DNA from 2 places in the Arthrobacter sp. RCC_34 genome. Region 2 is predicted to be linked to the other one. Evidence: predicted binding sites of a transcription regulator. Region 2 holds the regulator's gene; the other holds the start of a gene.

Region 1 (15,407 bases), 870 kb from region 2:
ACTCGGCGGTGGGCGGCGTCTCCGACGTCATCGCCGATGCCCTTGAGCTGCACGACCGCGAGCCGCTGACGGCCGCCCGGAACGGCCTTCCCGAGGAAGGCGTGGGACGCGTGGGCGCCCTCGGCTCCGCCGTCACCCTGGCCGATCTGGCGGCCCGGCTCTGCGGTTTTCTGCCCTCCGTGGCGGGTGGGGTCCGGGTCGCGGGGGACCGGGACGCGTTCGTGCAGCGCGTGGCGATCTGCGGCGGCGCGGGGGATTCCTTCTTCGACGACGTCCGCGCGCGCCAGGCCGATGTCTACATCACGGCGGACCTGCGGCACCACCCGGCGTCGGAGGCGCGTGAGACCGCCCGCGGTGGCCGCCCGTACCTCATCGACGTCTCCCATTTCGCGAGCGAGTGGCTCTGGCTTCCGGCGGCCGCCCAGGCCCTCGACAATGTGCTCGAGGACCAGGGGTTCCCGGTGGAGATCGGCGTCAGCGGGATCAACACGGACCCGTGGGACTTCATCCTCACCCCGCACGGCGACGGCGAGGGCTGACCTGGGCCGGTCGGTGATGACCCGTGCCGCTCGGCGCGTTTCGTTCGGCCCGGATATGGCCTAGTCTCAAAGCACCTGTCACCACAGAGACGACCTGATCCTCAGCGTCGTCATAGGAGGTCCGCATGGCCAAGGCACCGGCTGCCGAGCAGCTCAGACTCCTCGAACTCCAGGCGTTCGACAGTGCTCTCAAAGCGAACGCCACGCGGCTGAAAGCGCTCGAGCAGGATCCCCGTCTTCCGGCGCTTCTGGCCGCCGTGGAGGACGCTCAGGCAGGCGCCGAGGAAGCCGAGCAGGCGCGGGACGCCGTGCGGAAGGCGCTGACCGCGCTGGAGGACGAGGTCTCGGCGCTGGACGTCAAGATCGAACGGGACACGGTGCGGCTCAACTCCGGCGGCCTCTCCAAGGACCTCATGGCGCTGCAGAAGGACATCGAAACGCTGAGCGCGTTCAAGTCCGGCAAAGAGGACACCGAGCTGGAGCTCATGGAGGAGCTCGAGGGCGCGGAAGCGGAAGTGAACACCCGCCAGGAGGCGCTCGACGAGGCGAAGCGGCAGCTCCGTGAAGTGCAGGAGGAACTGGCCGCGAAGACCGCGGAGGCCGAGGCGGAGCGTGACGGTGTGCGCGTCGAACGCGACGCCTTCGCGGTCACTCTGGATCCGGCCCTCCTGGCCCTCTACGAGAAGACCCTCGACCGGCGCGGCGTGGGTGCGGCCCGCCTGTTCCATGGGCACAGCGAGGGTTCCGGGATGGACCTGAGCCCGGGCGACCTGGCCGAGGTCAGGGCGGCCGCCGAGGACGACGTGGTGTACTGCCCGGACTCCGGGGTCATCCTGGTGCGCAGTCCCGAGTGGAACTGACGCCGGCTCACCCGGTCACGGCCCGGCGCCGGGAGGGCGTCGTCAGTCCGCGAGGATGATGTTCAGGGCGTGCGCCTTACGCGGCGTGCCCGGAACGAGCTCAGCGCGGTAGAGCTCCGCGGCGGCCTTGAGCAGCTGCTCGGGAGTCTGAGGCGCCTTGCCACGCCGCGTCAGCAGGTGGCGCGCCAGCTCGCCCCGCGTGTGCTTCGCGAAGTGGCTGACCACGCTGCGCTTGCCGTCGCGCTCGCGGAACACGTTCACGGCCACGGTCTGCTCCGCCGGCGGGACCCAGGCGGTCGCGTAGGTGCTGGAACGGCAGTCGACCAGGAGTTCCCCGTCGATCAGCGGAGCCAGCGCCTCGGACAGCCGGGGCTTCCAGTAGGAGGCGAGTCGGCCGAGCCCCGCCAGCGCGGTGCCCATGGACAGGCGGTAGGCGGGGACGGCGTCGTCGAACTTCAGGGCGCCCCAGAGCGCGGAGATGATCACGACGGCGTCATCCGCCTTGCGCCGCTGAGCGGCGGTCATCGAGGCGTAGCCGAGGGCGTCATAGAGGACGCCGGAGTACACGCTGTGCGCCGGGGCGGCGGATTCGTGGCGCAGCCGCGTGTTGCGGGCCACTTCCTCGTGCAGCGACGCTCCCACGCCGAGCAGCTCCAGGGCGTCCTCATGAGCGCTCACGGTGCCCAGTGCTTCCAGCACCTCGGCCCGGGTGGTGTTCAGTTCCGGGAAGCTCAGGGTGGAGAAGTCGACGCCGGGGCCCTGGGAGGCGGCGGTCTTGCCTTCGGACGGTGGGAGGAGGATCAGCACCGTTCGATGGTAGCGAATCGCGGGACCGCTCCTGATCCGGCTCGACGCCGTCCGGTCCGGGCTGGCGGCCGGGCGTGCCCGCGGCGGATAGAATGGTCGCTGGACGGGTTGGCTGGGCGATCGCGTTGACGCTCCGGCGTCACCGAGGAAAGTCCGGGCTCCGCAGAGCAGGGTGGTGGGTAACGCCCACTCGGGGTGACCCGCAGGCCAGTGCCACAGAAAACAGACCGCCACGCGCCTCGGCGCGGGGTAAGGGTGAAACGGTGGTGTAAGAGACCACCAGCTCCCTGGGTGACCGGGGAGGCTAGGTAAACCCCACCTGGAGCAAGGCCAGACAGGATGTGTTCGAGGGCTGCTCGCCCGAGCATCCGGGTAGGCCGCTTGAGGCCACTGGCAACAGTGGTCCTAGATGGATGATCGCTACGCCGCACCTGGCAACGGGCGCGGCTGACAGAACCCGGCTCACAGGCCAACCCGTCCACTCATCACAGCGATTGTGACTGATGTCACCGGAGTCCCGTCCCGGAGGCGGTCCCCGGGACGATAAACTGAACCCGAACGCTGTTGTTCACCCCGCCGGGCCTGCGTTCGCCTAGGCGGTTTTTTCATGCCCTGAACCCCCGGTGGCGAACTGCGCCCGACGTCGCGCGCAGAAGAGAAAGGTTCCTTGAGTGAGTCAGAACTCCGAGTCCTTCGAGCAGTGGATGAGCCGTGAGGCCAAGGCCGAGGCGATGATCCCGATCGTCGGCCGCCTGTACCGCGACAACAATGTGGTGACCAGCATCCACGGGCGCAGCCTGATCAACAAGTCCACCATGCAGATCCTCAAGGCGCACCGTTTCGCCCGCCGGATCAGCCAGCGCGAGCTGACCCTGGAGGACACCCTGCCGCTCGTGGAGGCGATCGACCGCCTCGAGCTCGGCGCCGCGGCCGTGGATCTGGCCCTGCTGAACGAGAAGTACCACGACACCGCCGCCGGCCGTCCGCTGGAGGAGTTCCTCCGTGAAGAGCTGGCCCCCGTCGTCGGACGCCAGGGCGCCGATGACCGCACCAGCCAGGACGTGGTGCTGTACGGTTTCGGCCGTATCGGCCGTCTGCTGGCACGCATCCTCGTGGAGAAGCACGGTGGCGGCCAGGGCCTGCGTCTGCGGGCCATCGTGGTCCGCAAGGGCAGCGACAACGACCTCGCGAAGCGCGCGAGCCTGCTCCGTCGCGACTCCGTTCACGGCCCCTTCGAGGGCACCATCCAGGTGGACGAGGAATCCCAGACCATCACGGTCAACGGCATCCGCATCCAGGTCATCTACTCGGACAGCCCGTCCACCGTGGACTACACCGCGTACGGCATCGAGAACGCCCTCGTGGTGGACAACACCGGCCGGTGGCGTGACGCCGAAGGCCTCAGCCAGCACCTGCAGAGCAAGGGCGCTGCCCGTGTGCTCCTCACGGCTCCGGGCAAGGGCGATCTGAAGAACATCGTCCACGGCATCAACCACGGCGTGATCTCGGACGAGGACACGATCGTCTCCGCCGCGAGCTGCACCACCAACGCGATCACCCCGGTCCTGAAGGCCATCAACGACAAGTTCGGCGTCCTCCACGGCCACGTCGAGACCGTCCACTCCTTCACCAACGATCAGAACCTGATCGACAACTTCCACAAGGGTGACCGTCGTGGCCGTTCCGCCGCGCTGAACATGGTCATCACGGAGACCGGCGCCGCCAAGGCCGTCGCCAAAGCCCTGCCGGAGCTGGCGGGCAAGCTGACGGGCAACGCCATTCGCGTTCCCACGCCGGATGTGTCCATGGCCATCCTGAACCTCAACCTGGAGAACGGCACCACCAAGGACGAGGTGAACGAGTACCTGCGCGAGCTGTCCCTGCACTCGGGCCTGCGCAAGCAGATCGACTTCATCGACTCGCCCGAGGTGGTCTCCACCGACTTCGTCGGCTCGCGCCGCACGGGCATCGTGGACGGCCTCGCCACGATCGCCAACGACAAGAACCTGGTCCTCTACGTCTGGTACGACAACGAGTTCGGCTACAGCTGCCAGGTCGTCCGCGTGATGGAGGAGATGGCGGGCGTGAACCCGCCGGCCTTCCCCGCTGCCTGAGCATTTCCGCTGGAAGCTGAGAGGTCACGCCGCCCTGGCGTGGCCTCTCGCTTTTAACGCGGCACGGGATCAAGATGGGCTTCATGGAACACGACACCACTTTGGAACACGCACTCGACATCGCCACCGCCAACAGCAAGGAGGCGCACCGTCTCCTCGACCAGGCGAAGGGCATGCTGGCGACCGGCGACGTCACCCAGGAACGGGTGAACCAGCTCCAGGAACTGGCCGACGCCGCGGACGCCGACCTGGTCAGGGTGCGGAAAGAGCAGTAAAACCCCGGCCCGTGTGTGAGTTTTTCCACATCCTCACCGCAGGCCGCTCATCCTGTCAGTGACTCCTCCTAGGCTGGACCGGTGCGGACATCGGTCCGGTCTGGAAGGGGTTGTCTGTGAGCGTGAACTGGGCCGGTTACCGGAGACGACGACGGCGCTCCCGGTCCGCCGCAGCGCTCCTCGCCGCGGTCACGGCCGCCGTCGTGGGGCTGCTCGGCTGGTTCTTTCTGCGCGGTCAGTTCGAGCTGGGGGAGAGCGGCTCCGGGCCGACCACCGCCCGGCTGTACGACATGGCATGGATGAAGCCACTACCGGGCGTGCACGCCGTCCCGGACGCCCCGGCCCGTTCCGTGCTGGACGCCCTTCCCGTGGCGGCCAAAGACTCCTCCCGCGGCTACGACCGCGCCGTGTTCGGTCAGGCCTGGGCCGATGAGGACCGCAACGGCTGTGACACCCGGAACGACATCCTGCGCCGTGATCTGGATGCCGTGACGTTCACGGCGAGTTCCGCGCGCACGCAGTGCCGGGTGGCCACCGGCTCGCTGTGGGACCCGTACACCGGCCACCACATCCCCTTCGAACGAGGACAGGGGAGCAGTCAGGTCATCCAGATCGACCACGTGGTGGCCCTGGCCGAGGCCTGGAAGAGCGGCGCCGACCACCTCACGCCGGTCGAGCGTCAGACCCTCGCCAACGATCCGCTGAACCTTCTCGCCGTGGACGGCCCGTCCAATCAGCAGAAGAGCGCCCAGGATGCGTCCACCTGGCTCCCCGCCAACAGGGGGTTCCGCTGCCACTACGTGGCCCGTCAGGTCTCCGTGAAGTACAGCTACGGCCTCAGCGTGAGCCCCCAGGAGCGGGACGCGATGCGGCGCGTGCTGGACGGCTGCCCGGACCAGGGCGCCATCGCGCGTCCGGCGGTCCCGGCACGCTGAGCCGGCGTGCCGGCTCGGTCGGTCAGGCCGGCTACTTCAGTTCCAGGTAGACGTCGGCGCGGTCCAGGGCGAGGGCGTAGTAGTTCTTGACGGGCACCTCGTCCGGACGGATGCTCACGAAACCCGCCGCCCGGTACAGGCGCAGCGCGCTCGTCAAGGCGTGATTGGTGCTCAGGAAGAGCCTGCGGCCGCCGAGTGCGGCGGCCCGTTTGATGGCGGCGTGCACCAGGAGACCGCCGATGCCCCGCCCGCGCGCCGTGCGGCGCACTCCCATCTTGGCGAGTTCGAACACCTCCTCCGGATACGCGACCAGGGCGACCGCGCCGAGGATCTCGCCCGTCGTGTCGTCGCGCGCCAGGAGGACGTCGCCACCGGCGTCGATGATGGTGCGCCGCGGGTCGCCGAGCGCGTGGAGATCCTCCGGCTCGACCTGGAAGTGCTCCGTGAGCCATTCCTCGCTGATCTGACGGAAAGCGAGGGCGTCCTCCGCTCCCCGCAGGGAGTCGATGGTGACACGGAGGGTGGGTTGCTGGGACATGGAGGCCTCCTTTCAGGCGTGGAATCAGTCTGTCCAGCCGCGATCAAGAAGTCCAATAAATCGGACGATGATGATTGATAAGCTCACCTTATGTATAACTCGCTCGAGCTGAAACACCTCCGTGCCTTCGCCGCGCTGGCCGAGGAACTTCACTTCGGTCAGGCGGCCTTCGAGCTGGGCATCGCCCAGCCGGCACTGTCACAGCGGATCCGGCAGATGGAGGATCTGCTGGAACTCCGGCTCTTCGAGAGGACATCGCGGCATGTGGCGCTCAGCGAGGCGGGCGCCGCATTCCTGCCGCGGGTCCGGGACCTCCTGGACCGTCTGGAGCGGGACGTGGAGGAAGCGAAGCGTGTGGCGCGTGGTGAGACCGGACGGCTGGACTTGGCCTTCATCACCTCGGCCGGCGTGATCGTCAGCGGACACTTGCAGGGGTTCGCCGCGGTGCGGCCGGATGTACAGGTGCGGCTGTCCAATGGCGACACCACCCAGGTGCTGGACCAGCTCCGGCGGGGCAGCTGCGACATCGGGATCGTCCGCGACGCGGAGCCTGAGGACGGGATCCTGCTGAGCACGCTGAGCCGTGAGGACTTCGTGGCAGTGCTCCCGGCGGATCATCCGGCAGCGGGGTCCGCCGAGGTGGGCGCCGCCGAGCTGCTCGATTCGCCCCTGATCCTGTTCCCGCGCACGAGCGGCCCCCGGGCCTATGACCTCAACGTGAAGCCGTTCCGGGACCTCGGGGTGGAGCGCCGGGCCGACCAGGAATGCACGGGCTGGCACACCATCATCCAGCTCGTGTCCCGAGGACTGGGTGTCACGATCGCCCCGGAGAGCGTGACGGGGGAGCTGCCCGTGGGCGCGGTCCGCGTGAGCCTTGCCGGGCCGGAACGCTACACCACGGAGGTGCAGCTCGCGACGCGCGACGGCGACCACCGGGCTGTCGTGGAGGCCTTCCGGCAGGCGGCCGGCGTCTGCTGAGTCGGCGCTTGTTGGGCTCGCGTTTGCTGAGCCCGCCGCCGCCCTGGCGGCGACGGGAACCGGACGGAAGCCCGGCTCAGCCGCGCGGCAGGGTCAGGTGGCCGTGGCCCAGGCCCCACTCGCCGCCGTCGTCGATGTGCTCCAGCACCGCGCGCTGGAGTGAGCTGTCGCGGGGCAGCCGGTCCAGGCCGTCGAGGCCGCGCTGGCGGAACGTGAAGTACACGGCATCCGTGGGGGAAGCACTCGTGCGGTCGAGCGTGAAGCGCTGGGCGAAGGCGGCCATGTTGCTGCCCGGGACGCGTCGCGCCAGTTCGGGGTCCAGAAGCCAGGAGATGCACTCGGCACTGCGGACCGGCTTGTCGGGGAAGTGGCGGGCGAAGAACTCGACGGCCTGGGCGAAGCTCGCGTCCACGGCGGCGGGGGACAGGCCGCCGCCTTCCGGGATGTGCACCGAGAGGATCCACTCGCCGGGATCTGCCCAGTCGGCGTCCTCGTGGTGCTGGAGCAGATGGAACTGCAGGCGCCCGAGCTGGAACAGATTGCCGGCGAAATGCAGGGAGAGCCAGCCGAAGGTCTCGAAACCGAACGTCCTGAAGACCCTGCGGTTGATGTCCACGTGGCGGCCTAGGTCCGCGAGCGTCGCGGTCACGATCTCCTGGGGGATGCCGAGGCCCTCCCAGTAGGCGAGGAGATCCGGGGTGAAGCGTGCGTACGCCTCCAGCCAGCCGAACTCGTCGACGTCGCTCTTCGGGGCGTATCCGCCGGGGAACGTGCCGAGGCGCTCCCGCAGAACGCCGAGCGCGGTCTGTGCTCCCTCGCTGGGCGGGCCGTCCAGCAGTGCCAGGACGGCGTCACGGTCGGTGTCCTGCACACCGAGGAGTGTCAGGAGCTCGGCCGGTTCCAGCGCGGTGGTCTCCACGGTTCAGTCCTCCGTGTCGTGGCCGAAGGGATCGGGGTCGACGCCGGGCATCCACGTCAGGCCCGGGACGCCCCAGCCGTTGCGCTTCACCTGGCGCTTGGCGCGGCGGGCGTAGCGGTCGATCAGGCGGTCCACGTAGAGCAGCCCGTCCAGGTGGTCGTACTCATGCTGCATGACGCGCGCGAACCAGCCGGTGGCCTCGAAGGAGACCGGCTCGCCGAAGCCGTCGAAGCCGTCGACGCGGACCCAGTCGGCGCGCTGGAGCGGGTAGTGCTCACCCGGGAAGGAGAGGCAGCCCTCCACGTGGTCCTCCGGATCCGGCGCGGCCCCGGAGACCTTGGACAGCGTGAGGCGGGGATTCACCAGGACGCCCTGGGGCGGGACACCGTCCTCATTGGCGTACTTGTAGACGAAGATCCGCAGCCCGACGCCGATCTGCGGCGCCGCCAGGCCCACACCGTTGGCCGCGTCGTTGGTCTCGAACATGTCCGCGATGAGAGCGCGCAGCTCCTCATCGAACACGGTGACCTCGTCGGCCCGGCGGTGGAGCACCGGTTCGCCCCAGATAGTCACAGGACGGACTGCCATGGCCGCCACTTCCCCTCTTGCCGATGTGCGGATGAACGAATAAGGCCGCATCGGAATCCGATACGGCCAAGCGGGCCGGAGCCCTGGAACCGTGCCGTGGGGCACGTCCGGAAACATTACCGGAAGCCGCAATCCCGGACAAACCGCCTGGTTCCGCCGGGCCGTCAGGGCGGGACCGCCGGCTTGCCCGCTGATTCGGGGCTTGGATACCGTCGAAGCATGAGTACGGAGAGCCAGAGCCCGCCCGTCCCTTCAACAGTCTCCCGGACCGGCATCGCCCGCTGGGTCTTCTGGCCCACCGCGGTCATCGTCCTCGCGTTCGTCACGGCGACCATCATCAGCCCCGACGGCATGAGCGTCGGCATCGCGGCCGTACAGGGTGCGATCATCGCGAACTTCAGCTGGTGGTACGTGCTGCTCGCCTTCGGCTTCGTGCTGTTCTGCATCTACCTGGGCTTCTCCCGGAAGGGCGACGTCAAGCTGGGCCGGCCCGACCACGACCCCGAATTCTCCCTGCTGAGCTGGTTCGCTCTGCTTTTCGCCGCAGGCATGGGCATCGGCCTGGTCTTCTACGGTGTGACCGAGCCGCTGACCCACTTCGCCACCCCCAAGCCTTCCCTCGCTGAGCAGCACCTGCAGCCGAGCGCCCAGGCGCAGGAGGCCATTGCGACCACGTTCCTGCACTGGGGGTTCCAGCCGTGGGCGATCTACGTCGTCGTCGGCCTCGCGCTGGCCCATGCCATCCACCGCCGTGGCCGGCCGCTCGCCGTGCGCTGGGCCCTCGAGCCGCTTTTCGGCGAGAAGGCGATGCGCGGCGGCTGGGGCAACACGATCGACGTCGTGGCTCTGGTGGGCACCGTGTTCGGCGTCGCCACTTCGCTGGGACTCGGCGTGACCCAGATCAGCGCGGGCCTGAAGTCGCTCGGCGTGATCGCGGCGGACAACCACTGGATCGAATACGTGATCATCGTGGTGGTCACGTGCTTCGTGCTCTGGTCGGTGCTGTCGGGCGTCTCCCGCGGCATGAAGTGGCTCTCCAACATCAACCTGATCCTCGCGGGTGCCCTCCTGCTCTTCATCCTGATCGTCGGCCCGACGCAGTTCCTGGCCAAAGAGATCGTGCAGTCCGTGGGGCATTACCTGCAGAACTGGCTGGGCATGTCCACGGACACCTCTGCCTTCACCGGCTCCGCGGGAGAGGCCTGGCAGGCGTCCTGGTCCACCTTCTACTGGGGCTGGTGGATGAGCTGGGCGCCGTTCGTGGGTGTGTTCATCGCGCGGATCTCCCGAGGTCGCACCGTCCGTGAGTTCATCCTCGGTGTGGTGCTCGTGCCGGCCCTCATCACCTTCGTCTGGTTCGGTGTCCTGGGTGGCACGGCGATCTTCCACGAGATGAACAAGACCGCGGGTTACACCTCGGTGATCGCGGCCGACGGCAGCGTGGATGCGAACGCGGCCCTGTTCCAGGTGCTGGAGCAGCTTCCCGCCGGCGGTCTGCTGGTGGTGGGCGCGATCATCCTCTCCGCGATTTTCTTCATCACCTCCTCGGACTCCGGCTCCCTGGTGATGGCCATGCTGGCCACGGGCGGTGACACCGAGCCGCGGAACTGGATCCGGGTCTTCTTCACGCTCGCGACGGCGGCCCTGGCCGCGGCGCTGCTGCTCGCCGGGGGTCTCGCCGCCATTCAGACGCTCGCCGTCTCCATCGCACTGCCCTTCAGCGTCGTGATGATTCTCATGTGCGTGGCCACTTTCAAGGCCCTGCAGCGGAACGTTCGGCGGGCGGACCGCCTGCGCCGGGAAGCGCTCGTGGCGGACCTCTCCGAGAAATTCGGTCTGGAGTCCGACGACGACGCGATCGAGTCCGGCCCGCGCAGCGCGGACGTCTGGTGGGATGGTCTGAGCAGCCGCCGCCGGCAGGCGATCGTCATGGGGGTCACGAAGGCCGCCCAGTCGATGCGCCCGGAGCACCGGGAGAACCTCCTGGGCCGGCGCAAGCGCAAGGAGTAGGCGCGGTCCGGCGCGGGGCCCGGGCTACAGCAGCACGGTCCCCGCGATGCCGTCGCGCACCGCACCGCCCACCCACAACCGGCCTTCAGTATCCCGGGTCAGGAACAGGCGACCGGCCCGGCCGATACCGGTGCCCTGGTGGGCGGTGTAGGGCGTGTCCAGCACGCCTTCGCGGGACAGCCAGCCGGCCAGCCCGGCATTCAGGCTGCCGGTCGCGGGGTCTTCCGCGGTGCCCTGCTGCGTCAGGGTGATGCCGCGAACCTCGAGGACGGGCGTCTCGCCGTCGCGCCCCGGGTGCAGTGCGCACATCCCGGCTTTGACCCCGAGGGAGCGCAGCACGGCCGATTGTGGGCGCGCCGCACGCAGAGTCTCGACGTCGCGCAGGAGGAGGCCCATCCACCGTGCGCCGTTGTCGATCCAGCAGACGCCGTGCAGGGCGCCCTCCGGCAGTTCCAGGGCCCGCGAGACCTCGGCCTGGAGATTCTCCGGCACCGGCTCCAGCACGGGATCCGGGGCGGCGAAGTGCAGCAGGCCGGCATCGCGCCGCACCCGGACCAGACCCTGCGTGGATTCCTGCACCACGTGGTCCGGGTTCCGGGGTGTGCCGCCGGCCGCGAGCCAGGCGTGGCAGCTGCCCAGCGTGGGATGCCCGGCGAACGCGAGCTCCGTGAGCGGGGTGAAGATCCTGACGCGGTAGTCGGCCTCGGGGGAGTCCGGCGGGAGCACGAAGGTGGTCTCGGAGAGGTTCGTCCAGCGGGCGAATTCCTGCATCTGCTCGGCGTCCAGCCCGTCGCCGTCGAGGACGACCGCGAGGGGATTGCCCCGGTACTGGGCTCCGGAGAACACGTCGACTTGGCGGAACGGGCGGTGACGCATGGGGATCCTCGCTGCTGAAGGGCCGGGTTCACGGATCATTCTGCCTGCTCAGGTGTCGTGTCCCCGGCAACCGCCGCGCGGCGTCTCCGACGGAATCCCCTTCCGGCTCATTCTTGCGGCCACGTGGACGCACCGTTCCGTCATCCGGATTCGTCCTCAGTCTCAAGAGCGGGACTGACAGGAGAATGAAGGGGCCTTCGTGAGGGGAAAACAAAAGTGGCGAGGTTCAGAACTGAACCTCGCCACACATGGGGTGAGCGACGGGGGTTGAACCCGCGACCTCCTGGACCACAACCAGGCGCTCTGCCAACTGAGCTACGCCCACCATGCGGCTTTCGACGGACCGGTTTCCCGGTGTTCCCCCGAAAAGCAACGTCAACTAGCTTACCTGCTCCGGAACCCACTTCGTGCCACTTTTGGCACTTTTCGCGAAAAAAGTTTCGGCGAGTGGCGCAGATTACAGCTGCTGGCCGAGCTGAGCCGCGGTGGCGGCACTCTCGGGAGCCGCCGAGATCTGTGCGGAGATCTCACGGGCGGTTGCGGTGTCGGGCCCGGGGGCCGGGACGAAGACGGCCTGGCGGTAGTAGCGCAGTTCGTCGATGGAGTCCCGGATGTCACCGAGAGCGCGGTGTCCGCCGTGCTTGGCGGGCGCCTGGAAGTAGGCCCGGGTGAACCAGCGGCGGGAGAGTTCCTTGATGGTGCTCACGTCGATCACGCGGTAGTGCAGGTGGTTCACCAGATCCGGCATGTCACGCAGCAGGAACATCTTGTCCGTGCCGATCGAGTTGCCGCCCAGGGGAGCGACGCCCACCCCGGGAACCCATTCCTTGATGTACGCCAGAACCTTCTCCTGCGCTTCCTCCATGGTCATGCCGTGGGGGAGCTCGTCCAGCAGTTTGGAGTCCGTGTGCATCTGGCGGACGAAGTCGTTCATCTGGGCCAGTGCCTCATCGGACGGCTTGATGACCACGTCCACGCCGTCACCCAGGATGTTCAGCTCCGAGTCGGTGACCAGGGCGGCCACCTCGATCAGGGCGTCGTGTTCCAGGTCCAGCCCGGTCATCTCGCAGTCGATCCAGACAATTCGTTCTTGTGTTTTAGCCACGAAGACAGCCTACCGGTCAGTAGTGCGGCACAGCGGTGGACGAGCGGCACGGGGTCATGAGCTTCCCGCGCTTCCGGTGCGTGCGCTGATAAAATGGCGTCTGCAAAAGCAGGGGCCTGGCCGGACGGCCGATCGATCACCCCTGCCGGCACGCTGGGATGGAAGTGGTACGAACGGACGGGTGGCGGTGGTGACGGGGATGGCGGAGACGCAGGACGGAACCACCGTGGACAAACCGGCTCGCAGGCGTCGCCTTTCCTGGCGTGAGCCGTGGGCGGGCAGTGCCTGGCCGGCCATCGCCGAGGGGACCTTCGGGTCGTTCCTCATGTTCGCCGGTTCCGTCGGCATGGGGTGGATTGCTCCCGCGTCGCCCATGCTCCGGCACCCTCTGGTCATCTTCCTCCGCACCGACGGACAGGGGATCGCCGCCTCGACCCTGGCGCTCAGCCTCGGCGCCATGATCCTCATCCGCTCCTGGATCCGGCTGGGCCAGCGCCTGGGAGGCTGGGGGCCAGGTTCCCTCAAAGCGGTGGTCTGGGCGATCTCCCTGTGGGCGCTGCCCCTGTTCTTCGCCGTCCCGATCTTCTCGCGGGACATCTACGCGTACACGGGCCAAGGGCGGCTGGTGGCCGAAGGACTCGACCCGTACTCACAGGGCATCTCGTCCCTCAGCAACTGGTTCCAGCTGGGCGCGGACAAAGCCTGGGCGGAGAACCGCACCCCGTACGGGCCGTACTTCCTCTGGCTGGCCCGCGCCGTCGTCGGCATCACGGGAGCCCAGCCGGACTATTCCGTGCTGCTCTTCCGCGTGGTGGCGCTCATCGGCGTCGTGCTGTGCATCGTGTACGTCCCCAAGCTCGCGGCTCAGCACGGCATCAACCCGGGCAGGGCCCTGTGGCTCGCCGTCGCGAATCCGCTCTTCCTCATCAGCTTCGTGGCCAGCGCGCACAATGACGTGCTCATGGTCGGCCTGGCCGTGGCGGCCTTCTACTTCGCCTCGGTGGGTAAGCACGTGACGGCTCTGCTGCTCATCACAGGGTCGATCGGGGTGAAGATCATCACCGTGGTCTTCCTGCCTTTCCTGGGGCTCATGTGGGCCGGGAAGGGCGCCGGGTGGCTCCGCAAAGTGGTGTTCTGGGCCATCAGCGGGCTCGGGTCGCTCGCGATCCTCGTCGTCAGCGGAATCCCCTACAACCTGGGCATGGGTTGGCTGTTCGCCCTGACAGACCCCACCCCCGGCTACACCGGCTACGCCCCCTCGGGCTTCCTGGGGCAGCAGCTCGAGATGATCTTCAACGCGCTGGGCCTGCCCGGCGGTGACATCGCCACGGGCTTCCGGACCCTGCTCAAGGTGGGATCCATGGTGATCGCGGCACTGCTCATCCTGCGCGGCAAGCACGAGCATCTGGTGCGGCGGGCCGGGCTCGCCATGGCGTCGATCGTGCTGCTCTCGCCCATCATCCAGCCCTGGTACATCCTATGGTTCGTGCCGCTCCTCGCGGCCACGGGCATCCGCAACGACTGGCAGGTCAAGTCCCTCTACATCGTCGTGACCTTCTTCGTGGTGTTCGGCGCCCAGGACCAGCTCTCGGTCTACTCCTTCGTCCAGCTGGGCGTCCCGGTCACGTCGATCGCCTTCTTCGTGGCGCTCGGCATGACGGTGTACCTCGCCTTCCTCGACGTCCACACCCGCAAGGCCCTGTTCGGCGGCCGCCGGAACGACGGGAACTGGGGCGTCATCTGAGCCGCGCAGCGCGCGACTGAACGGGAGGCGCGGGCCCCGCCGGGGCACGGTGCCGGGAGACGGAACAGGACGACGACGGCGCGCTGGTGGCGCGCCGTCGTCGTCCTGTCAGAGGATGGTGGCCGAAGCCCTGGTTCAGAGAGCCGGGGCCGGGGCGTCCTCCACGCGCCGGGAGGCGCTGCGCCCGAGATCCAGCGTCCTCCGGATCGACCACACCAGCAGAACCACCAGCAGCACGTTCCGCAGGGTCAGCACGGCGGCCATGACCGGGTGCGCGTGGATCAGCGGCGTGTAGAAGAGCGGGTAGATCACGAAGGTGGTCAGGGCGATCACCATGAGGAGTGCCCCGGGGACCTTCCAGCGGTCCCAGTCGTGGGTCAGGCCGGCGATCACCACGGGCGCGAGCCAGATCATGAACTGGGGCGAGCCCACTTTGTTGAACACGATGAACGCGGCGGTCATGAGCAGCGCGCCCTCGAGGAACAGCTCCTCACGCTCGGCGCCCCGGCGCAGGGCCCAGATCAGGATCGCGGCCCCGCCGACGATCACCAGCAGGAACAGAGGCTGCATGAGCCAGGCGGCCACGGAGGCTCCCGGCCCGTAAACCTCGGAGGAATTGATCGCGACGTTGTCCGCGATGTGGGAGCCGGCGATCCCGAAGACGCTCAGCCACACCCAGGGGGTGGAGAAGGTCGCCTCCAGCTGCATGCCGCGCTCACCCTGCTGGAGCATGAAGTCGGCGATGTGGGAGAGGTTGCCCGTGCTCCACAAGCCTGCGGCGACCAGGGCCGTGACCACCACGCCCGTGACAAGGACTTTGAGCCGGTCCCGGCTGGCGATGATGATCGGCGCGATCACCGCGGCCGGCCAGACCTTGATCCACGTGGCGACGCTCAGGAGGGCGGCCGCGAGCACCGGGCGGCGCACCGCGGCGAGCAGACCCACCAGCACGATCGGCGCCACGACCCCCTCGACGCGGGCGAAGCTCAGGTAGCCCATGAACACCAGGAAGAACATCCACCACCAGGCCGGCGCGATGCCAGTCGTCCGGCGCGGACCGGACAGCAGAACCACGAGGGCCCACGCGTTCAGGGCGGTGATGAGCAGGAACCAGCCGAG
Region 2 (15,407 bases):
TCTGGTGGCGGTCCTGGGAGACCGGGTACGACCCGTCGAACGCGGTGGACCGGGCGATCATGGCCACCCGCAAGGAAGTCTTCCCGCTTTTCGGGCTCGACCCCTGGTTCGACTGACCCTGACCGGGTCCGGATGGCCGCACGCCCTATGAACCCGTGCCAGGACTCATGACGGCATAAGGATGCCTTCGGAGATATATGTCGCTAGGGTAAGACACATGGTGGTTGACGACATTTTCGCGGTCATTGCCGAACCGACACGGCGGGAGATCCTGTCCGCGCTCCGTTCCGGCGACAAAGCCGTCGGCGAGCTCGTGGAGGATCTCCAGGCGAGCCAGCCCACGGTTTCGAAGCATCTCCGTGTCCTGCGGGAAGCCGGTCTCGTGACCATGCGTGCCCAGGGCCAGAAGCGCTTCTACTCACTCGAACGGGAACCCCTGCGTGCCGTGCAGGAGTGGCTGGGCGGGCTGGCGCCGCTGACCTCGCCGACGCGGCCGGCCCGGCAGCAGACCGCGGGCGTCCCCGGAAGCCGCGTGGCGCCGTCGTCGGCTCCGGCGGTTCAGCCTGCCGCCGCGGCCTTCGTCCAGCCGGAAGCGGATCATGCCGAACTCGCCGGGCTGGAAGCAGGAGCCGTGGCCAACACCGGTCAGCAGCTTGGCCGGGCTGCGAGCCGCGCCGCCACGCGTGCGGCCGAGGTGTTCGCGAACCTCCCCAAGCTGGGCCGCAAAAAGTAGCCCCGCCCCTGATCGACTGCTCCACAGGATGCTGTTTCCGGCTGAAATCCGGAGAAAACGGCATCCTATGGAGCAGTCGACGGGGTGGGGGAGGGGCAGATCAGGCGAGCGCGGATCGGACGGCGCGGGTCAGACGGCGCGGATCAGACCAGGGCGGCCTGCAGGCTGAGGAACACCGTGTCGCCGACGGCCAGCCCCAGGGAGCGGGCCTCTCCTCGGGTCACCACCACGTTCACCGGTGGGCCGTCGGGGGCGCTGAGCGGCTGCACTTCGAGGCGCACCTCGAACCCGACCCGGGTGCTCCGGACGATCCGGCCGGCCGTGGCGCCCGGAGCTTCCGAAGTGAAGATCTCCAGATCGTGCGGCCGGACCAGCCGGCCGTGGAACTCCGTCACGGGGCCCAGGAACCCGAGGACGAAGTCGTTGGCCGGCTCATCGTAGAGCTCATCCGGCGTGCCGACCTGCTCCACGCGGCCGTGGTTGATGACCACGATGTTGTCGGCCACTTCGAGGGCCTCCTCCTGGTCGTGGGTGACGAAGAGGGTGGTCACATGGACCTCGTCGTGCAAGCGCCGCAGCCAGTCCCGGAGCTCCTTGCGGACCTTGGCGTCGAGCGCGCCGAACGGCTCGTCCAGCAGCAGCACGCTGGGCTCGATCGCCAGCGCGCGGGCCAGCGCCATGCGTTGCCGCTGACCGCCCGAGAGCTGCGCCGGGAGCCGGTTCGCGAACTGCGTCAGGTGCACCAGCTCCAGCAGTGAGTCGACCTTCTCCTTGATACGCGCCTTGGGCAGCTTGCGGATCTCGAGGCCGAACGCGATGTTCTTCGCGACGGTCATGTGCTTGAACGCCGCGTAGTGCTGAAACACGAAGCCCACATTGCGCTTCTGCGCCGGCAGATGCGTGGCCTCCTGGCCGCTGATGGTGATGCTCCCGGAATCGGCGTTCTCCAGCCCGGCGATGATGCGAAGCAGTGTGGACTTGCCGCCGCCGGACGGGCCGAGGAGCGCGGTCAGCTGGCCGGTGGGGATGTCCAGGTTGATGTCCTGCAGGGCCACGAAGTCCCCGAAGTTCTTGTTGACCTGTGAAACCGTGATGCTCATGAGCGGTGCTCCTTGGAGGGGCGGAGGATGGTCACGACCACCAGCGCGGTAATGGCGATCAGGACCAGGAGGAACGCGGCGGCGTAAGCGGTCGCCTCGTCGAAGTTGCCGTAGCGATTGGCCACCAGGAGGGTGGCGGTCTCGCCGTTGAAGGACGCTCCCTGGCTCACGATCTTCACGGCGCCGAATTCGCCGAGCGCACGGGCCAGTGACAGCACGACGCCGTACACGAGCGCCCACTTGATGGCCGGCAGTGTGATGCGCAGGAAGGTCTGCACCGCCCCGGCGCCCAGGCTGCGGGCCGCGAGCTCCTGCTCGGTGCCGATCTCCTGAAGGACCGGGACGATCTCCCGGATCACCAGGGGCAGCGAGACGAAGGTGGTGGCCAGGACGATGCCCGGTGTGGAGAAGATGATCTGCCAGTCGAGCGATTCCAGCACAGGGCCGAACCAGCCCTGATTGCTGCTGTACGCGAGGACCAGGGCCAGTCCCACCACCACGGGGGAGACCGACATGGGCAGGTCCACCAGGGCCGAGAGCAGCCGGCGTCCGGGGAACGAGTAGCGGACCAGGAGCAGGGAGATGCCGAGGCCGAACACCGCGTTGAGCCCCACGGCCCAGAGGGCGGCGGTGAGCGTCAGGCCGAACGCGTACCCGAAGGCGGGATCGGAGAGGCGGGTCAGGAAGGCGTCGAAACCGCCGACGTCGTTCACCGGTGCGAAAGTCCGCAGCACCACGAGCGAGACCGGCCAGACGACCAGGAAGAACAGATAGACGATCACGAGCACGCGCAGCAGGATGCGGACGGGGCTCCCGCCGCTGCGGTTCGGGCCTGACGGCCGACGGCGACCGGCCCGCCGGGGCGCCGACGAACGCGGTGCGCGGGACAGGGCGTTCTCGCCGCCACGCGGAGCGGCGGCGGTGCCGGCGGCCGCGCCTGCGGAGACGCCGGTGGACAGGGAGGTCTCAGCCACGACGCGCCACCTTCCGTTGCAGGATGTCGAGAGCGACCAGGACGGCCAGGGAGACCACCAGCAGGACCAATGCCACGGAGGCGGCCGCGGCCCGGTTGTCGCTCTCGATGAACTTGAGGATCTTGAGGGACGCCACCTCGGTCTCGAACGGGGTGTTGCCCGAGATCAGAACCAGGGCCCCGAACTCGCTGATGGCCCGGGCGAACGCCAGGGAGGCGCCCGCCGTGATCGCGGGGATCAGCGCGGGCAGCAGCACGCGCCGGAACGTGGTGAAGCGGCCGGCGCCCAGAGACGCGGCAGCCTCTTCGACGTCCTGGTCGAGCTCCAGGAGCACCGGCTGCACGGTCCGGACCACGAAGGGGAGGGTGACGAACAGCAGCGCCAGGAAGATGCCCTGCTGCGTGTTCACCACGTTGATGCCGAGCGGACTCTCCGGCCCGTACAGGCTCAGCAGCACCAGACCGGCCACGATGGTCGGCAGCGCGAACGGGATGTCGATGATGACCTCGAGGATCGCCTTTCCCGGGAAGCGGTCGCGGACCAGGACCCAGGCGATCGTGGTGCCCACCACGACGTTCACGAGCGCCGCGCCCAGGGCCTGCAGCACGGTCAGCCGCAGTGCCGCGAAGGTCTGCGGGTCCGTGATGGTGCCGATGAACTGCTGCCAGCCCCCCGCCGTCGAGCTCAGGACGATCGCGGCGAGCGGGATCAGCACCAGGATGCTGAACCAGAGCAGCGCGAGTCCGAGGCCCGCGGCGGCGGGGCGGGTCAGCGTGTCGGGCTTCATTTCTTGACGGCCGCCGCACGCAGCTGGTCGATGAGGGCGCCGTCCGCGAAGAACTTCTTGTCCACGGTGGTCCAGCCGCCGAAGTCCTTCTCCACGGTGAGCAGGTGCTCAGGGGTGGGGAACGGGTTGGCGGGGTCGTTGGCGCCCTTGACCTCGGTCTTCACGCCGTCGATCACGGGGCGGAAACCGGTCTTGGCGAATTCGGTCTGGCCGTCCTTGCTGAGCACGAAGTTCAGCCAGTCCTTGGCCTTGGGGTCGGCCTTCTTCAGGATGGCGCCCGGGTTCTCGATCAGCACGGTGTCGTTCGGCACGATGTAGTCGTAGTCCTTGCCCTTCTGCCGGGCGAGGATCGCCTCGTTCTCGTAGGAGATGAGGACGTTGCCCACCTTCTTGTCGAAGGCTTCCGTGGCTTCGCGGCCGCTGCCCGCCCACTGGGTCACGTTGGCGAAGATCTTCTTCAGGAAGTCCGAGGCCTGTGCCTCGGTCTTGCCGGAGGCGACTGCGTGGCCGTAGGCGCCCAGGATGTTCCAGCGGGCGGAGCCGGAGGACTTGGGGTCCGGGGTGATGATCTTGACGTCGGGACGGGTCAGGTCCTCCCAGCCCTTGATGCCCTGGGGGTTGCCCTTCGGCACCACGAGGACGACCACGGAGTCCGAGACGATGCCCTTCGTGGCGTTCTTATTCCAGTCCTCGTCGACGAGGCCGGCCTTGACCAGGCGGGTGACGTCGCTCTGCAGGGAGAAGTGGACGTAATCGGCCTTGGCGCCGGCGGCGACCTTGCGGCTCTGGTCGCCGGAGGCGCCGTAGGAACCGCTGAAGGTGACGCCCTTGCCGGCGTCGGTCTGCTGGAACTTGGCGGCGATGGCCTTGTTGGCCGTTTCGGGGACGGCGAAGCCCACGATCGAGAGCTGGGTGCCGCTCGCTCCGGAGGCCCTACCACTGCAGGCGGTCATGCCGAGGACTGCTGCGAGAGCGGTGGCGGTGACGGCCAGACGGGATTTCCAGGTCTTCATGAGGTCTTCCTTCAGTTGTCTTCCAGCGTTGGGTCTTCCAGCAGTGAGCCGGTCCTGACAGACGACAGGGACCGGGCGGAGGAGAGGAGCGGGTTGGTCGCCGGGCGCCGATGCGCCGCGGTTGCTGGCAAATGTACCGACGCACGACGACGGCGTCGCGTGCGGTTGTCATATAGGTCTCCGTGTGTAGTTGCGTGACCTGGAGGGCGGCCGGGCTCCCCATAATCCGGCCGCGGGCTTGCGCGGGCCGGGCGGAGGTCTTACAGTTTGGGACCATGACGAAGCGTTGGTATGCGTATTTTGCTGTGGCTCTGGAGGGCCAACGGCGTCGCTAGTCGCGCATACACATCGACCTTCAGAGCACACAGGGCAGGGATGCAATCCCTGCCCTTCGCCATTCCGGCGGGCTCTGCGGGTCAGGGTCCGTCCAGAACCGAGGACCCAGATCATGAAACCAGCAGCCATCGTGAACCCGGCAGCACCGTCCGCCGTGGACCTCCCGCTCACCCCGGGAGCCGCCTCTCCCGCCGCGACCGTTCCGGTGACCCGCTACGCGCCGCTGCCGACTCCCCGTGAACTCCGCGCCTTCCGGCCGCTCACGGCGGCACACGCGGCCGTCGTCGCCCGTGGCCGTGATGAGGTCCGCGCCATCCTCAACGGCGTGGACGACCGGCTTCTGGTCGTGGTGGGTCCGTGTTCCGTGCATGACACCGGGGCAGGCCTGGAGTACGCCCGTCGCCTCGCGGCGGAGGCCGAACGGCACCGGGAGGACCTGCTCGTGGTGATGCGCAGCTACTTCGAGAAGCCGCGCACCACGGTCGGCTGGAAGGGCCTCATCAACGACCCCGGGCTCGATGGCGGCCACGACATCGCCACCGGCCTGGACCGGGCCCGAGAATTCCTGCTGGACGTGACGGACCTGGGGCTGCCCGTGGCCACGGAGTTCCTGGAACCCTTCAGCGCCCCGTACCTGGAGGACCTCGTGAGCTGGGGCGCGGTGGGGGCCCGGACCACGGAGAGCCAGGTGCACCGGCAGATGGCCGCGGCGCTGGACTTGCCGGTGGGCTTCAAGAACGCGACCGACGGCACCGTGGGACACGCGATCGACGCGTGCCAGGCTGCCGCGGGAGAGCAGTCCTTCCTCGGGACGGACCTGGACGGGCGGACGAGTGTGGTCCACGCGGCCGGGAACCGCGACGGGCATGTCATCTTGCGCGGCGGAGTCTCCGGACCGAATCACGACGCCGCATCCATCGCGGAGGTGTCCAGGGCGCTCCAGGCGAGGGGCGGCAACCCCCGGGTGGTCGTGGATGCGAGTCACGGCAACAGCGGCAAGGACCATGTGCGCCAGGCCGTCGTCGCCGTCGAGCTCGCCGAGCAGCTGGAGGGCGCCGTGCAGCTGGCGGCCGCGCCGACGGCCGACGCGATCGCCGGGGTGATGCTGGAGAGCTTCCTGGTGCCCGGCGCCCAGAAGTTCGACCCTCAGACGGATGCCTCGACGCGCGAGGCCCTCGTGTACGGGCAGAGCATCACGGACGCCTGCATGGGCTGGGAAGTGACCTCTGACGTGCTGAAACGTCTCGCCGTCGCGAGCCGGAACCGGAGGGCGGGACAGTAGTCATCCGACGCATCCGTGGCGCCTTTCACTTTAGGCTCAATTGCCACTAGAGTTACTAGCACTCAGGATGGGACAACCTCAGTACCGACACGCCGCACTACCTCGCGGCGTGAACCAAGGCTGAATTGCAGGAGGGGGAGGCCGGACGTGGCCCACTTTGCGAACACCGACTTCCTCACGGTGGCTGAAGTTGCAGACCAGATGCGTGTGTCCAAGATGACCGTTTATCGCCTGATTCACTCGGGTGAGCTGCCGGCGGTGCGCTTCGGGCGTTCCTACCGCGTGCCGGAAGTGGCTGTCGAGGAGTACGTCCGCGCAGCGGTCACGGGGAATCGGTCCGAAACCGCGTGAACCTGGGTTCCTCCGGACCGGTCCTCAGGGATCCGGTCAAGGGCAGGCCGCCGGAAGCGGTACCCTGTTAAGGAACGTTTTACGTCATCGTAAGAAAGTGCGGCTTGCCAAGCCTCGGATTCTCGGGTGCGGGGTGGCCGCGTATTACCGTAAGGAACTTCTGTGGGTTCAGTTATCAAGAAGCGTCGCAAGCGCATGGCCAAGAAGAAGCACCGCAAGCTGCTTCGCAAGACTCGCCACCAGCGCCGCAATAAGAAGTAGAGATACTTCGCACGCGTACAGGCCCGGAACCGTCAGGTTCCGGGCCTGGTGCTTTTAACGCGCGACGACGGCGGTTGCGTTGGGTGGCCGGCGGGGGTTCCCTCGCGGCTTAGACACCCGCCTTCGCTCGTTCCTCGCTGCGGCGTGCGATGCGCCGCTTCCGGGAACCTCCGCCGGCTCCCGATGTCACGTCGGTTTTCACGCGGTTGAGCGTGGGGCCGGGACGTGGAAGATTCGGGCTGACGTGTGCTCCGTGGGGAGAGGCCCGAGGCGAGGGGTGTCGTTGAGATTGCACTTTCTGGGGTCTGGGAGGCGTGGAACCCCGAAAAACTGCGATCTCGACCAGCCGCCCCCACAGAATCCGAGCACCTCGGACAACCCTTCCCACCGAAACCACGCCGGGGGGCGGGGGTCGGCCGTGAGGGGTGCGGGTTCCCGAAAGCGGCGCATCGCGCGACAGAGCGAGGAACGAGCGAAGGCTAAGAGAGCAGCAGGGGTACCCTGCCGAGCTTGCGAGGCCGGGGTGGCTGCGAACGGTGTCTAAGCCGCGTGGGAACTCACACCCCTCCTGCGAGAGAGGAACTACCTCCGCCCGCGGGCGTGGTTGAGACCCCTCCAGAGCCCGTACACCGCCCCGCCCACCGTCGCTGCCTTCAGGCCCAGGGTGGCGGCGCGGCGGCCGGAGCGGAAGTCGTAGACGGGCCAGTTCTGGGCTTTGGCGTGACGGCGCAGCCCGGCGTCGGGGTTGATCGCGACCGGGTGCCCCACCATGCTCAGCAGGGGGATGTCGTTGTGGGAGTCGCTGTAGGCCCAGCATTCGGCCAGGTCCAACCCTTCGGCGTCCGCGAGGGCGCGGGCCGCTTCGGCTTTGGCTTCCCCATGGAGGATGTCGCCGACCAGCCGTCCGGTGTACACGCCGTCGACCACTTCGACCCGGGTGCCCAGGGCGCCGGTCAGGCCGAGGCGGGACGCGATGGGTTCGGCCAGTTCGATCGGCGTCGCCGTGATGAGCCAGACCCGCCGGCCGACGCGCAGGTGCTGCTCGGCGAGGGCGCGTGTGCCGGGCCAGATCCGGCTGGAGATGCTCTCCTCGAAGACCTCGTCGCCCAGGGTCGCGACGTCCTCGGCGCGGATCCCGGCGGCGATCTTCATGCCCCGGTCGCGGATCTCGTGGACGTCGGAGAGCTTCTCTCCGCGGACCACGAATTTGAGCTGCTGCCAGCCGAACGATGCGGCGTCGCGGAGCGTGAACACCTTCCGCTCGTACATCTTGCGGGCGGCGTGGAAGATGCTGGCGCCGCGGATCAGCGTGTTGTCCACGTCGAAGAAGGCGGCTTCATGGCGGTGCAGTTCGGCCACGGGAACGCTGGAGGAGGATTCGGTTCGCGTGGAGGCCATGAAGACGAGTCTATCCAACGGCGCTGATGTGCCGTGGGCGCCCCGATACCGCTACCGTGGAAGGATGCGGGTCCCTGAACTTCTCCTCATCACCAAGAAGGACTGTCATCTGTGCGCCGCGGCGCGTGCGACCGTGTCCGAGGTGGCCGGCCGCCTGGGCGTTCCCTGGCAGGAATCGCTGATCGATGACGACGCCGGGCTGCGTGAGCGGTTCGCCGACGAGGTTCCCGTGGTGATGATCGACGGCGTCCAGCGCGACTTCTGGACGATCGACCCCGCACGCCTGGAACGGAAGCTGCGCGACGCGCAGCAGGGCTGACCGGGTCCGCCCGTGAAGAATACAGACCGATGAAGAAAAAAGAACTGAGTCCGCTGCCGACCGGGGGAAAGCCCCCGGTCGTGGTGCCGCAGAGCGCGGAAGGCGCCCTCGACGGGTACCCGGCCGCAGAGCAGGCCGTGAAGCAGATCCCGCCGGCCGCCGTCGCGCGTCTGACGCTCTACCTCCGCGCGCTCAACTCGCTCACGGGCGACGGCGTGGAGCGGGTCTCCTCGGAGGCTCTGGCGGAAGCGTCCGGCGTCAGCTCGGCGACCCTCCGCAAGGACCTCAGCTACATCGGCTCGCACGGCACGCGCGGGGTCGGCTATGAGGTCGACTACCTGAACCGGCAGATCGCCGCGGCTCTCGGCCTGACACTCGACTGGAAAGTGGCGATCGTGGGGGCGGGCAACCTGGGCCGCGCGCTCGCCCGGTATGGCGGCTTCCAGTCGCGCGGGTTCGAGATCGTGGCGATCTTCGACGCGGACCCGCTGATCGTGGGGCAGGAGATCGGGTTCCTGCGGGTCAGTGATGTGCTCGGTCTGGAGACGGGCCTGGCGCAGACGCGCGCGAACATGGTGGTGCTCGCGCTGCCCGCGCATGTGGCCCAGGAGATGTGCGACCGGGTGGTCTCCGCCGGGGTGAAGAGCATTCTGAGTTTCGCGCCCATCACCCTCCAGGTCCCGGAAGGGGTGAATCTGCGCAAAGTGGACATGGCCACCGAGCTGCAGATCCTGGCTTATCACGCCCAGCGTCTCGTCGACTGACCGGGCGTCTGAGGGCGCCGGAGCGTCCGCTGTGGTGAAGAGTCGCCGCCCTGAGGGCGAACTCTCGGTAAACTTTGGTCTAGACCAAAAATTCCGGGGTATCGAGCCTCTACTGTTCCCACAGAAGCTCTCCCGCGACGAAGGACCATCCATGCCCCTGTCTCTCACCGCCCCCGGCGCCGTCCGCGCGCTCCTGACCTCGGCCGAGGCGGTGCTGTTCGACTTCAATGGCACGCTGTCGCTCGATGAGGACCTCATGGGCCGGCTCTACGCGGAGGCCGCCCTCGAGGTGTGCGGGTTCGAGCTGAGCCCCGAGGAGTACCGCGACCGGTTCGTCGGGCTCAGCGACCCGGATATCTGCGCCGCCCTGGTCGGAGGCGATGACGTCCTCACCGCCCGCGTGCTGGATCACCTGTGCTCCGGCTATCTGCGGGAGATCCGACGGGCGCCACGGATCCCTGCCGCGCATGTCACCCTGGTCCAGGAACTGGTGGCTTCCGGAATCAAGGTCGCGGTGGTGACAGGCACGCTGCGGCGTCTGCTGGAACCCGCGCTGGAGGACAGCGGGCTGGCCGCGCTGTTCTCCGCGACGGTCTGCAGCGACGACGTCGCGCGGGGCAAGCCGGACCCGGAAGGTTTCCTCCGTGGCGCTGAGCTTCTGGGCGCCTCGCCCGCGACCACCGTCGTGGTCGAGGATTCCCTGGCCGGGGTCGCCGCGGCCCAGGCGGCAGGCATGCACTGCGTGCTGGTGGGCCCGCTGGCCGCCGATCTGCAGGCCTCCGATCTGCCGGACGCCGGCCCACTGGCTGCGGCCGACAGCCCAGCCGGGGTGCACCCGCTCGGGGAACTGGCGGCGCTGACGGTCTGAACGGAACGCTCCGCCTGAATCGCTCAGGGTGTTCCGGTGGTGACGCGCAGGCGCAGGGCATCCGAGCGGTGGGTGTCCTGGGCGAACTCCACCGGCAGACCGTCGGAGCGGTAGGCGGTTCTGATGATGCGGAGGACCGGGTGACGGGCGCCGACCGAGAGGAGGTCCCGCTCTTCCGGTGTGGCCACGGAGGGGATGAGGTCCTCGGTCTTCCTCACCGGCTCCCAGCCGAAGGTCTCCAGGCGAGCGTAGACGGAACCGGTGAGCGATTCGACGGCGAATCCCGGCAGCCGCTCCGCCGGGAACCAGGAGTCCTCGACCATGAGCGGCTCACCGTCGAGGAAACGGAGCCGCCGGAGCCGGTGGGCGAGTTCGCCGGGCGTGATCCGGAGGGCCTTGGACACCTCGGCGGGCGCCGGGGACGTCTCCGCGAGCAGGATCCGGGACTCGACCACGGCTCCGGTGCGGGACAACTGCTGAAAGAGGCCGTGCAGGGAACCCAGTTCCAGCACCGGGGCGTCCCCGGCGACGAAGGTCCCTCCGGCTCGGCCGGGACGGCGCCGCAGGATCCCCTGGAACTGCAAGGTCTCCACGGCCTGGCGGAGCGTCATGCGGCTCACGCCCAGCTCTGCGGCCAGTTCCCGCTCGGCGGGAAGCTTGGCGCCGGGCGCGTATCGTCCCGAGGAGATGGCGGCACGGAGGGCGTCTTCAATGCGCTGCGAGGAGGAGCTGCCGGTCACGGGCTCAGCCTATCGCCCGGCGGTGGCCACGGCGCGGGGGAAAGCGGGCACGGAAGCGGAGGCCGCCGTCGTCGGCCCTGAGAGACACGACGACGACGGCCAGCGCTCAGCGTGAGGCGCGGAAGCGCGCGAACTTCTGGTAGTCGCGATGCAGCTTCATCCGCGCGAAGAAGGCGCTGGAGTCCGGCAGCCAGCACAGGACCATCCCGACGATGCCGCACAGGATGCTCAGGAGGTCCAGGATCACGGAGGAGCCGAACCCGGTGACGGAGATGGCGGCCAGGATCGTGCCCAGGACCCGGGCCCACTGGTGGCCCTTCTTCACGAAGACCGCCACCAGGACGTAGAGCGCCACGGTGAAGACGAAGGTCAGCACCATGGACACGATGAAGATGGACCTCAGCGAGTCGGGGCTCTCCTGGGACAGGATGTTCCGGGTGCTGGCCGGCATCTGGTCGATCATCTCGCGGTAGATCTCGTCGAAGTCGACCGCCAGGAAGGTCTGCAATGAGGCGATCAGGCCGAAGGCGCACCCGGAGAGGATGAGCCAGAAAGCCCAGCGGATGGTCCGGGGTTCCTCGGGCTTCTCGGGCGGGGTTCCCTGGAACCACTGCGCGGGATTCTGGGGCGCCTGCCAAGCCTGGGCGCCCTGCTGGGGTGCGAAGGGGCCGGTCTGCTGCTGAGCCGGGGCCCGCCAGGCACCCTGCTGCGCGGCGCGGGCCTCCGCCTCCTGCTCCCGCTGGTACTGCTCGTACGGGGAGGGCAGGCCGAGGTCGGCGGCGCGGAGGCCGTACTGGGGCCGGTCCTGCGGAGGCGTTGCCGGGGTGTCTGCCGCCGGGGCGCTTCCCGGCGTGTTGTGGGCGTCCGGCCCTGAGCCACCTCCCGGCGCGACGGGTTCCTGGCCCGGTTCCGGAGTGGGTGCGTGGCTGTTCATGTGGGATTCCCTGACTGGGGCCTGGCCCCGGACAAGCCGGGGTGGGACGTCTGTGGCGTCCCACCCCGGCTCATGGACGGTGTGCTGCTGGAGTCGCGGCGCTCAGAACTTCGGGCGCTTGGCGAAGTACGGGCTGGTGTCCTTCAGGTAGAGCAGCACGATGGCGACCACTCCCATCAGGACCACGATGATGTTGATGACGTTGCCGCCGAACAGGCCCATGAGGGAGAGCGCTGCGAAGACGGTCCCCAGGATGCGGGCCCAGTTCGCGCCCTTGCGGACGAAGAACGCCACCAGAAGGTACAACGCCAGCTGGACGACGCCGAACACGATCGCCATCAGGGTCACCATGGAGCGGAGGGAATCGGCGTTGCCACCGGACTGCTCCATCTGGCGGACCAGGTCGCGGTACTGGGCGGTGTCCGAGATGAACATCGCGCCCAGGATCGCGCCGACCAGGTTGAGGACGCCGGCCGCGATGATGAGCCAGAAGGAGATCTCCACCTTCTGGGGACGCGCGACCGGGGCTGGCCCGCCGGAATAGGGGCTCTCGCCGGGCCACTGCGGGGCGCCGGGATAACCGGGGCCTGCCGGCCCGGGCTGGGAGCCGTAGGCCGGGGGAGCGCCGTACTGGGGTGCTCCGGTCTGGGGTGCTCCCGTCTGGGGCGCGCCGTACTGCGGGGCGCTTGGATTCGCTCCGTACTGAGGGGCGCTGGACGGCTGGTTTTGGCCTGGCTGCTGAGGGGTTGCAGGCTCGTTGGGTGTGCTGCTCATGACAGCTCCTTCGTGAACGGCATGTACGGGTCCGCCGCCAGGAACACGGCGTTCCTCCTACCGTATCCCCTGGGCCGAGGCGTATCCCCAGCCCAGGGGATGATTCTTCAATTCCTCAGACGAAGTGCTTCTGCGACTCGGGCAGCCACATCAGGACGGCCGCGGCGACGGTCACCGCGGAGCCGATGGCCGTGATGCTGAGGCCGACCAGGCCCACGATCAGCCCGATGACGGCGAGGGCGCCCAGGATGCTGAGGACGATCCGTGCCCAGCGGGAGCCTTCCTTGAGCCGGATGGCGATGAAGATGACGACGGCGGCCCAGATGATGCTCCAGATGATCCCGCCGATCGACGCGCCGATCGCGATGCCCGCATAGGAGCCGAGGGAGGCGGTGAGGATGAAGACGTTGATGATGGACAGGAGCACGCCGAGCGCCGCCCCCGCCAGCCAGAGCCAGTAGGAGTAGACGAGCTGCTGCGGAACGCCGGACACGTCCTTGAGACGGATGGCGAGATTCTTCGTGTCGAAACCGAAGCTGTTCCGGGCCGGGGCTGCGTAGCCGAGACCCGCGGGAGGTTGATTGCTGGGTGCGGTGCCCGGAGCACCGGGATATTGGCTGCTCATAATCCACACTTTAGGTTCGACGGGCCGCGCCGGATAGCCCCCTGCCTAACTTTCGCCGGAGCGCAACGCATCCGTTACCCCGAGGTAACGGTGTGAGTGACCTGGGATGACGCGGCGCTTAACGCAGGATGCCCGACGACGCCGGGTGGCGTCGTCGGGCATCCACGGCCTGCATCATCCTTCAGGACGATGCGCCGGCCGTGCGCCGGGCGGGCTTCAGTTGGCGGACGGGGCCAGGAAGGAGAGCTCCAGGTTGATCTTGACCTTGTCGGAGACGAGCACGCCACCGGCTTCCAGGGCGGCGTTCCAGGTCAGGCCGAACTCCTTGCGGGAGATGGTGGTCTCGGCGGAGACGCCGGCGCGGGTGTTGCCGAAGGGGTCCACGGCCACGCCGCCGAACTCGGCGTCGAAGGTCACGGGGACGGAGACGCCCTTGATGGTCAGTTCGCCGTTCAGCTTGTAGTCCTCGCCGTCGCCTTCCAGGCTGGTGGACTTGAAGGTCAGGGTCGGGTGGTTCTCCACGTCGAAGAAGTCCTCGCCCTTGACGTGGCCATCACGGTTGGCGTCGCCGGTGCTGATGCTGGCGGACTGGATGGTGGCGTCCACGACGGCGTCGGCGTCGGTGACGGTCACGGTGGCGGCCAGATCACCGAAGGTGCCGCGCACCTTGCTGATGCCCGCGTGGCGGACGGTCCAGGCGGCCTCGCTGTGCGACGGGTCCAGGGTCCAGGTGCCGGCGGTGAGGTTGGTGGGGATGCTCATGGGGTTCTCCTTGTCAGGTCACTCACGTCGATTGGTTGAAGCCTCAACCAACCTTCTGTCACCCAGTATAAACATGCATATGCATCTTTTGTTCCCGGGTTCGGAAAATTTTTCCTGAACTTCAGGCGTGGCGCCAGTCACATGTCTCCGCGTGATCGGCGCCGCCCGTCGATTCATGGCGGATTCTCAGCCGCAGCAGGGCCACTCTGGCCCGGGTCACCCTTAAACTCTGAGAAAATGGAGCCATGCCCCATGCAATCGTTCATCTGATGCGCCACGGCGAGGTGCACAACCCGGACGGCGTCCTGTACGGACGGCTCCCCGGCTTCCACCTCTCGGAACGCGGCTATCGCATGGCGGACCGCCTCGGCGAGTACTTCGGCGCGCAGCGCGATGCCGGTGCGGCCATCGTCCATCTGGTGGCGTCGCCCCTGCTCCGGGCCCAGGAGACCGCGGCCCCCACGGCCGCCGCGCTGGGTCTTGAGATCGAGACGGATGAGCGGGTCATCGAGGCGGAGAACCACTTCGAGGGACTGCGGGTCAACCGCAAGGAACTCCTGAATCCCCGGCACTGGCCTCATCTGGTGAATCCCCTGCGCCCGTCCTGGGGCGAGCCCTACGCCGCTCAGGTGAGCCGCGTCATGGCTGCCGTGCACCAGGCCCGGGAGACCGCCGTCGCACGGGCCGGCGCGGGCGCCGAAGCCGTGATCGTCAGTCACCAGCTGCCCATCTGGTCCACGCGCCTGGCCGCCGAAGGCCGCCGTCTGGCCCACGATCCCCGCAAGCGTGAATGCACGCTCACCTCGGTCACGTCCCTCCTGTTCGACGACGCCGGCCGGCTGGTGGGCGTGACGTACCGCGAACCCGCCGCCGACCTCCTGGTGGGCGCCTCGACCACCCCGGGAGCCTGAGCGATGAGCACCGAACGTTTCCCCCTGGACCGTCGTCAGGTCTTCGGCCTGGCGGGCGCCGGCCTGCTGGGCCTCGCCCTGTCCGCGTGCAGCCAGGACGACCCCCTCGCCAAGCAGGCCCGGGCCGGGGACAACAAGAATTACGTGGCCGGGGACGGCTCCGTCACCGAGTTCGCCCCGGACCAGCGCAAGGCGGCCAAGGACTTCCAGGGTGTGCTGTTCGACGGGAAGCGCGTCACCAGCAAAGATCTCGAAGGCAAAGTGGTGGTGATGAACTTCTGGTTCGCCGCGTGTGCGCCCTGCCGCGTCGAAGCGCCGGACCTCAAAGCGATGCACACTGAGTTCGCGCCCAAGGGCGTCGAGTTCTACGGCGTCAATCTCCGCGATGAGAAGGCCACGGCCGAGGCGTTCGAGAAGAACTTCGGCATCACGTACCCCAGCTTCAATGACAAGGACGGGCAGGTGCTGCTCTCCG

Evidence for each region. The regulator Rex, encoded in region 2, represses fermentation and respiration genes when NADH is low (regulators of the CRP and FNR family bind a similar motif). The targets are predictions, from matches to a motif close to CTTGTGAANNNNTTCACAAG.
Region 1: a site for Rex is predicted at 2,700-2,719, ahead of AB6732_RS04685 (glyceraldehyde-3-phosphate dehydrogenase). Genes of this name have one in related genera too.

What each region holds. Positions count from the first base shown of each region.
Region 1 is NZ_JBFUPW010000001.1:1,000,916-1,016,322, forward strand. It holds gene AB6732_RS04665 (Nif3-like dinuclear metal center hexameric protein) at 1-539, shown strand, start outside; gene AB6732_RS04670 (zinc ribbon domain-containing protein) at 665-1,399, shown strand; gene AB6732_RS04675 (YaaA family protein) at 1,442-2,206, opposite strand; RNA gene rnpB (RNase P RNA component class A) at 2,311-2,687, shown strand; gene AB6732_RS04685 (glyceraldehyde-3-phosphate dehydrogenase) at 2,878-4,320, shown strand; gene AB6732_RS04690 (hypothetical protein) at 4,404-4,595, shown strand; gene AB6732_RS04695 (HNH endonuclease family protein) at 4,712-5,530, shown strand; gene AB6732_RS04700 (GNAT family N-acetyltransferase) at 5,562-6,068, opposite strand; gene AB6732_RS04705 (LysR family transcriptional regulator) at 6,159-7,046, shown strand; gene AB6732_RS04710 (acyltransferase domain-containing protein) at 7,123-7,965, opposite strand; gene def (peptide deformylase) at 7,969-8,553, opposite strand; gene AB6732_RS04720 (BCCT family transporter) at 8,773-10,563, shown strand; gene AB6732_RS04725 (PhzF family phenazine biosynthesis protein) at 10,588-11,439, opposite strand; tRNA gene AB6732_RS04730 (tRNA-His) at 11,689-11,764, opposite strand; gene orn (oligoribonuclease) at 11,897-12,544, opposite strand; gene mptB (polyprenol phosphomannose-dependent alpha 1,6 mannosyltransferase MptB) at 12,744-14,288, shown strand; gene AB6732_RS04745 (glycosyltransferase 87 family protein) at 14,424-15,407, opposite strand, start outside.
Region 2 is NZ_JBFUPW010000001.1:129,808-145,214, forward strand. It holds gene AB6732_RS00560 (acetoin utilization protein AcuC) at 1-116, shown strand, start outside; gene AB6732_RS00565 (ArsR/SmtB family transcription factor) at 218-733, shown strand; gene AB6732_RS00570 (sulfate/molybdate ABC transporter ATP-binding protein) at 877-1,833, opposite strand; gene AB6732_RS00575 (sulfate ABC transporter permease) at 1,830-2,807, opposite strand; gene cysT (sulfate ABC transporter permease subunit CysT) at 2,800-3,594, opposite strand; gene AB6732_RS00585 (sulfate ABC transporter substrate-binding protein) at 3,591-4,607, opposite strand; gene AB6732_RS00590 (3-deoxy-7-phosphoheptulonate synthase) at 5,056-6,225, shown strand; gene AB6732_RS00595 (helix-turn-helix domain-containing protein) at 6,373-6,576, shown strand; gene AB6732_RS00600 (30S ribosomal protein bS22) at 6,739-6,837, shown strand; gene AB6732_RS00605 (HAD family hydrolase) at 7,420-8,235, opposite strand; gene AB6732_RS00610 (glutaredoxin family protein) at 8,300-8,554, shown strand; gene AB6732_RS00615 (redox-sensing transcriptional repressor Rex) at 8,584-9,318, shown strand; gene AB6732_RS00620 (HAD family hydrolase) at 9,470-10,186, shown strand; gene AB6732_RS00625 (GntR family transcriptional regulator) at 10,210-10,926, opposite strand; gene AB6732_RS00630 (hypothetical protein) at 11,033-11,860, opposite strand; gene AB6732_RS00635 (hypothetical protein) at 11,963-12,634, opposite strand; gene AB6732_RS00640 (hypothetical protein) at 12,750-13,259, opposite strand; gene AB6732_RS00645 (YceI family protein) at 13,476-14,021, opposite strand; gene AB6732_RS00650 (histidine phosphatase family protein) at 14,267-14,932, shown strand; gene AB6732_RS00655 (TlpA disulfide reductase family protein) at 14,936-15,407, shown strand, end outside.